DNA from 2 places in the Stenotrophomonas sp. YJH_SMC_57 genome. Region 2 is predicted to be linked to the other one. Evidence: predicted binding sites of a transcription regulator. Region 2 holds the regulator's gene; the other holds the start of a gene.
The links. Region 2 encodes HrcA, which represses chaperone genes, less so after heat shock. Its sites were predicted from a motif close to TTNGCACTCNNNNNNNNNGAGTGCNAA; they were not measured.

Region 1 (3,412 bases), on a different contig from region 2:
ATGCGGCTGTCGGCGGCCGGGCGCGCGCCCTGCAGGTCGGTGATGCGTGCGGCGCGGATGTCGAAGCGGCACGCTTCACCGGCCAACAGCGCGGTGTTGGTGGACAGCTTCACGCTGCGGCCGCTGGCCGGGAAGGTCAGCGGAACACTGCCGGAGGTGCCGCAGCTCAGCGCGAAAGCGCCGCTGGCCAGGTTCACCGTCTCGCTGAACACCACTTCCAGATCGGCGGCGGCCGGGAAGGTGGTGCTGCCCTGCGCCGGGGTGGTGGTGGACACCGATGGCGGCGTGTTCGGGCCCGGCGTGCCACCGCCGCTGAAGGTCTGGCCGTTGTTGCAGCTGCCGAACGTCTGTCTGGCCGACTCGGCCCAGGTGAAGTGCGCGTACTGGCTGCCACTGCCGGTCAGCTGCAGCGAGGTGCCCGGCGCCGTGCTGTTGGTCTCGGCCACCGGAATGTTCTGGCTGGTCATGCCAGCGGCGGGGCCACCGGAAGCGGTGATGGCGCCCTCGTAGCTGAGGAACTGGACCACCTTGCCGCTGGCGTCGACCAGGGCGATGCCGTCGTTCGGGCCGTTCTGGAGGCCGTTGGTCGGGTAATTGACCACCGCGATGGTGGCGCTGCCGCAGCCGGCGGCGGTGCCGGCCGGCACCGGGTTGTTGGCGTAGACCACCGCGGCCGAGGCGTTGGCGCCGTTGTACAGGTACAGGCGGTAGCCGGACAGGTCCTCGCCGGCGGTGGCCACGACCTCGATCGCTTCGCCGACGTCACCGGCCGGGGTGCTGTCGTCGTAGTGCAGTTCGTTGATGAAGACCTCGGCCTGGGCCGGCGCGGCGGCCAGCGCCAGCAGGCAGGCGGCGGCAAGCGGGGACAGCAATCGCATCGACTACTCCTTGTGATTGGGAATGCGCGGCCGAGCCTAAGGCCGATCCAGTGACACTTTGTCGTAAATGAACGTCAGATATCTGACAGTGCGACGCGGATCACCAAATGTCGAGGATTCCCCGGTGGCGATGCGGCACCGCACGCGATGCGGGATCTTCACGCGGACGTTGATGTCCGGCTCCGGCGCGATGAAATTTTTTCCGGAGGCGGCCTTGAAAGGTCCTGGGCCAGCTCCATCTCTGTCCTGCTCCCGATTCATCGGGCTTTTTCGCGAGCAATGCTGGCAGTCACCTGGGGTGAGTGCTAACATCGCCAGACTTTTTCAGACCAATCAATAACTTAAGAGGTCTCTCATGAGCATCAAGCCGCTGCACGACCGCGTTGTGGTCAAGCCGATCGAAGCCGACGAAATCTCCGCCGGTGGCATCGTCATTCCGGATTCGGCCAAGGAAAAGTCCACCAAGGGTGAAGTCGTGGCCGTCGGCCCGGGCAAGCCGCTGGACAACGGCAGCGTGCGCGCGCCGTCGCTGAAGGTCGGCGACAAGGTCATCTACGGCCAGTACGCCGGCAGCTCGTACAAGAGCGAAGGCGTCGAGTACAAGGTCCTGCGCGAAGACGACGTGCTCGCCGTCATCGGCTGAGCCTCGGCGCGACCTGCTTTCCTGTAAGACATCCCCTTTCGTCGCCGGGCCCGGCCCGGCGCAAACATCGAGGTAATCGCAATGGCTGCCAAGGATATTCGTTTCGGTGAAGACGCCCGTTCGCGCATGGTGCGCGGCGTCAACGTTCTCGCCAATGCCGTCAAGGCCACCCTGGGCCCGAAGGGCCGCAACGTCGTGCTGGAAAAGAGCTTCGGCGCTCCGACCATCACCAAGGACGGCGTCTCCGTCGCCAAGGAAATCGAACTGGCTGACAAGTTCGAGAACATGGGCGCGCAGATGGTGAAGGAAGTTGCTTCGCGCACCAACGACGACGCTGGCGACGGCACCACCACCGCCACCGTGCTGGCCCAGGCCCTGATCCGCGAAGGCGCCAAGGCTGTGGCCGCCGGCATGAACCCGATGGACCTCAAGCGCGGTATCGACAAGGCCGTCGTGGCCGCTGTTGCCGAGCTGAAGAACATCTCCAAGCCGACCGCCGACGACAAGGCGATCGCCCAGGTCGGTACCATCTCGGCCAACTCGGACGAGTCGATCGGCCAGATCATCGCTGACGCGATGAAGGAAGTCGGCAAGGAAGGCGTGATCACCGTTGAAGAAGGCTCGGGCCTGGACAACGAGCTGGACGTGGTCAAGGGCATGCAGTTCGACCGCGGCTACCTGTCCCCGTACTTCATCAACAACCAGCAGTCGCAGACCGCTGACCTGGATGACCCGTTCATCCTGCTGCACGACAAGAAGATCTCCAACGTCCGTGACCTGCTGCCGGTGCTGGAAGGCGTCGCCAAGGCCGGCAAGCCGCTGCTGATCGTTGCCGAAGAAGTCGAAGGCGAAGCGCTGGCGACCCTGGTGGTCAACACCATCCGTGGCATCGTCAAGGTCGTGGCCGTCAAGGCTCCGGGCTTCGGCGACCGTCGCAAGGCGATGCTGGAAGACATGGCCGTGCTGACCGGCGGCACCGTGATCTCCGAAGAAGTGGGCCTGTCGCTGGAAAAGGCCACCATCAAGGACCTCGGCCGCGCCAAGAAGGTGCAGGTTTCCAAGGAAAACACCACCATCATCGATGGCGTGGGTGACAAGGCTGCCGTCGACGCACGCGTCGGCCAGATCAAGACCCAGATCCAGGACACCTCCTCGGATTACGACCGCGAGAAGCTGCAGGAACGCGTTGCCAAGCTGGCCGGCGGCGTTGCCGTGATCAAGGTCGGTGCCTCGACCGAAATCGAAATGAAGGAAAAGAAGGATCGCGTCGACGACGCCCTGCACGCTACCCGTGCAGCCGTTGAAGAAGGCGTGGTCCCGGGCGGCGGCGTTGCCCTGGTCCGTGCGGTCACCTCGCTGGCTGGCCTGAAGGGTGCCAACGAAGACCAGAACCACGGCATCCAGATCGCCCTGCGTGCGATGGAAGCTCCGCTGCGCGAGATCGTCGCCAACGCCGGTGAAGAACCGTCGGTCATCATCAACAAGGTCAAGGAAGGCACCGGCAGCTTCGGCTACAACGCCGCCACCGGCGAGTTCGGCGACATGCTGCAGTTCGGCATCCTGGACCCGACCAAGGTGACCCGTTCGGCGCTGCAGAACGCTGCCTCGATCGCTGGCCTGATGATCACCACCGAAGCCATGGTTGCCGAAGCTCCGAAGAAGGACGAGCCGGCCATGGGTGGCGCCGGTGGCATGGGCGGCATGGGTGGCATGGGCGGCATGGACTTCTAAGTCCACGCGCTCCCGAAGCAATGAAGAACCCCGCCGCAAGGCGGGGTTTTTTTGTGGGCCGCATCGGGTGGACGCCGCCGCTGCGCCTGGCCTCCACCCACGCCCAGAGGCGTCAGCGGCACAGGGCGCGGCGATCCAGCCAGATCCTGGCGATGAAGAA
Region 2 (3,412 bases):
CCGACACGTCGAAGGTACCGCCGCCCAGATCGTACACCACGATCTTGCGATCCTTGTTGTCGCCCTTGTCCAGGCCATAGGCCAGCGCGGCCGCGGTCGGCTCGTTGATGATGCGCTTGACGTCCAGGCCGGCGATGCGGCCGGCGTCCTTGGTCGCCTGGCGCTGGCTGTCGTTGAAGTAGGCCGGCACGGTGATGACCGCTTCGGTGACCTTCTCACCGAGGAAGTCCTCGGCGGTCTTCTTCATCTTTTCCAGCACCTTGGCCGAGATTTCCTGCGGCGCCATCTTCTTGCCGTCGCTGGTCGACACCCAGGCGTCGCCATTGTCATGGGCCAGGATGCCGTACGGGACGTGCGCGATGTCCTTCTGCACTTCGGCGTCGGTGAACTTGCGGCCGATCAGGCGCTTCACCGCGTAGAAGGTGTTCTTCGGGTTGGTCACGGCCTGGCGCTTGGCCGAGGCGCCGACCAGGACTTCGCCGTCCTTGGTGTAGGCGACGATCGACGGGGTGGTGCGATCGCCTTCCGAATTCTCGATGACGCGGGCCTTGCCGCCGTCCATGATCGCCACGCACGAGTTGGTGGTGCCGAGGTCGATACCAATGATCTTGCCCATGGGGGAGACTCCTGAGGATGCTTGTTGGGGTCAGTCCGGCCGTTCGGCCGGTGGATGAATACGATGTGGGGGAGGCTCGTGGAACATTCAAGCCATCTCCCGAACGCTGTGTTTCCGGTCGTCCGGCGCGTTCAGCGTCGGGACGGGTCGCGGGCATTCCCGCCTCCCGGCCCGGCACGGGTCAGTCGGCGGCCACGACCACCAGCGCCGGCCGCAGCAGGCGCTCGTTGAGCAGGTAGCCCTTCTGGAACACGGTCACCACGGTGCCGGGGGCGGCGCCCGGGGTCGGCACCTGGCTGATCGCCTGGTGGTGTTCCGGGTTGAACGGCTGGCCGGTCGGGTCCAGCAGCACCAGGCCGTTGTCGGCGGCGACCTTCAGCAGCTGCTTGTAGGTCAGCTCCAGGCCTTCGCGCAGCGGGTGCGGGTCATCGCCGGCAGCCTTCAGGCCGGCATCCAGGCTGTCGAACACCGGCAGCAGCTCGCCCAGCAGCTTTTCGTTGGCAAACTTGCGGGCCTGCTCGATGTCACGGGCCACGCGCTTGCGCTGGTTCTCCAGGTCGGCGCGCTCACGCAGCGCATCGGCCTTGATCTGCTCGACTTCGGCGCGCAGGCGCTCCACTTCGTCATTGACGCCGGCGGCGGCGGCCGCATCGGCGGCACTCTGCTGGGATTCGATATCTGGATGTTCGTGGTTCATGTCTGGGTCCCTGGCGGTCAATCTCCGCCTCCACCCACCCTAGTGTGGGCGGGATGCTGCGTTTCAAGCGTCGGATGTTCCCGGCGTGCGCCCGGCCGGCGAAAAGGCCGCGCCCAGCACATCAGCGGTGGCCTGGACCAGCGGGATCATGCGGTCGTAGGCCATCCGCTTCGGGCCGATCACGCCCAGCACGCCCAGCACCTGGCCGTTGGCGGTATAGGGGGCGGTGACCAGCGAAACGCCCTGCAGCGGCATCATCCCGGTTTCTTCGCCGATGAAGATGCGTACACCCGGGGCCTGGATGGTCCGCTCCAGCAGCTGCAGGATCTCGCGCTTGCTGGAGAACAGTTCGAACAGCTCGCGCAGGCGCTCCAGGTCGGACAGGTCCTGCACGCCCATCAGCCGGGTCTGGCCGGCCACCAGCATGTCGTCGGCCGCCGGTTGCAGGGCCTGCTCGGCCAGCTCGATGCTGTGCGCCAGCAGCTGCTCCAGTTCGGAGCGGGCATCGCGCAGCTCCAGCAGCAGGCGGGTGCGGATCTCGGCCATCGGCAGCCCGGCGAAATGGGCGTTGAGGTAGTTGGCGACCTGCTCCAGCTGCCCCGGCGCGAACTCCTGGCGGGTCTCGATGACCCGGTTCTGTACCTCGTTGTCGGCAAACACCAGGATCGCCAGCACCCGGCGCCCGTCCAGCGCCACGAAATCGATCTGGCGGAAGGCGAACTGCTCGCGCCGTGGCGCGCTGACCACGCCGACGAAGTGGCTCATCGCCGACAGCAGCTCCGAGGCGCTGCCCAGCAGGGCCTGGGTACTGCCGCCGCCGGCCAGCTCCTGGCGCAGGCGGGCCAGTTCGCCCTCCCCCGGCGGCTGCATCTGCAGCAGGCTGTCGACGAACACCCGGTAGCCATGCGCGGTCGGGATGCGCCCGGCCGAGGTATGCGGCGAGGCCAGCAGCCCCAGGTCCTCGAGGTCACCCAGGATGTTGCGGATGGTGGCCGGGCTGACCTCCAGGCCGGCCACACGCGCCAGCGTCTGCGAGCCGACCGGCTCACCGTCCTGGATGTAACGCGCGATCAGCGTGCGCAGCAGATGGCGCGCACGCGGGGCAAGCTGGTCGGGAGAACCGTGCATGGAATCAACCTGTGAGACACGGACACTAGATAATGGCGGCGCATCCCCTTGGCAAGTCATTGGACCTCCCTCGCCCGCGTGCTAGCGTTGCGCGGCTGCCGATACCCCTTACCCATGCTCAGACATCTTTCGATCAAGGATTTCGCCGTCGTCCGCGCCACCGAACTGGAGTTCGGGCCGGGCATGACCGTGGTTTCAGGCGAGACCGGCGCCGGCAAGTCGCTGATGGTCGACGCGCTGGGCTTCCTGTCCGGCCTGCGCGCCGACAGCGGCGTGGTCCGCCACGGCGCCGCCCGCGCCGAGCTTTCCGCCGAGTTCGCGCTGGACCAGCTGCAGGCAGCGCGCCAGTGGCTGGCCGACAACGAGCTGGACGATGAGGATCAGTGCCAGCTGCGCCGCGTGATCCGCGCCGACGGCGGATCGCGATCCTGGATCAATGGCCGTCCGGTCACCCTCGCACAGCTGGCCGACCTGGCCGCGCTGCTGGTGGAGATCCATGGCCAGCATGAACAACAGGCGCTGCTGACCCGTCCGTCGCAGCTGGCCCTGCTCGACGCCTATGCCGGCAACGAGGCGGAGCGCCGCCAGGTGCGCCGCGCCGCCGCCGCCTGGCAGGCACTGGTCGACGAGTCGCAGGCGCTGTCGCAACAGGGCGACGTGAGTGACCGGATCGGCTTCCTGGAGCACCAGCTGCGCGAACTGGACCGCGAGGACCTGGAACCGGAGTCGATCGCCGCGCTCGGCGCCAGCCACCGCCGCCAGGCCCATGCCAGTGCCCTGCTGAGCGCCTGCCAGGCGGCCAGCAACCAGCTCAACGGCGACGACGGCAGTTCCGCGCTGGACCTGCTGCAGCAGGTCCGCCACGAGCTGTCGCGCCTGATCGAACACGACCCGCGCCTGGGGGAGGTGGACGGCCTGATCGAGAATGCCTCGATCCAGCTGCACGAAGCCCTTTCGCTGCTGGACCGCGT

Region 1: AC5P7U_RS05110 (co-chaperone GroES) is a predicted target of HrcA. The motif match lies at 1,161-1,187, and genes of this name have one in related genera.

The regions. Positions count from the first base shown of each region.
Region 1 covers NZ_JCAFSZ010000003.1:229,139-232,550, forward strand. Annotated here, with positions in the region: gene AC5P7U_RS05105 (endonuclease) at 1-878, opposite strand, end outside; gene AC5P7U_RS05110 (co-chaperone GroES) at 1,234-1,521, shown strand; gene groL (chaperonin GroEL) at 1,603-3,252, shown strand; gene AC5P7U_RS05120 (hypothetical protein) at 3,365-3,412, opposite strand, start outside.
Region 2 covers NZ_JCAFSZ010000007.1:76,706-80,117, reverse strand. Annotated here, with positions in the region: gene dnaK (molecular chaperone DnaK) at 1-616, opposite strand, end outside; gene grpE (nucleotide exchange factor GrpE) at 798-1,313, opposite strand; gene hrcA (heat-inducible transcriptional repressor HrcA) at 1,377-2,441, opposite strand; gene recN (DNA repair protein RecN) at 2,556-3,412, shown strand, end outside.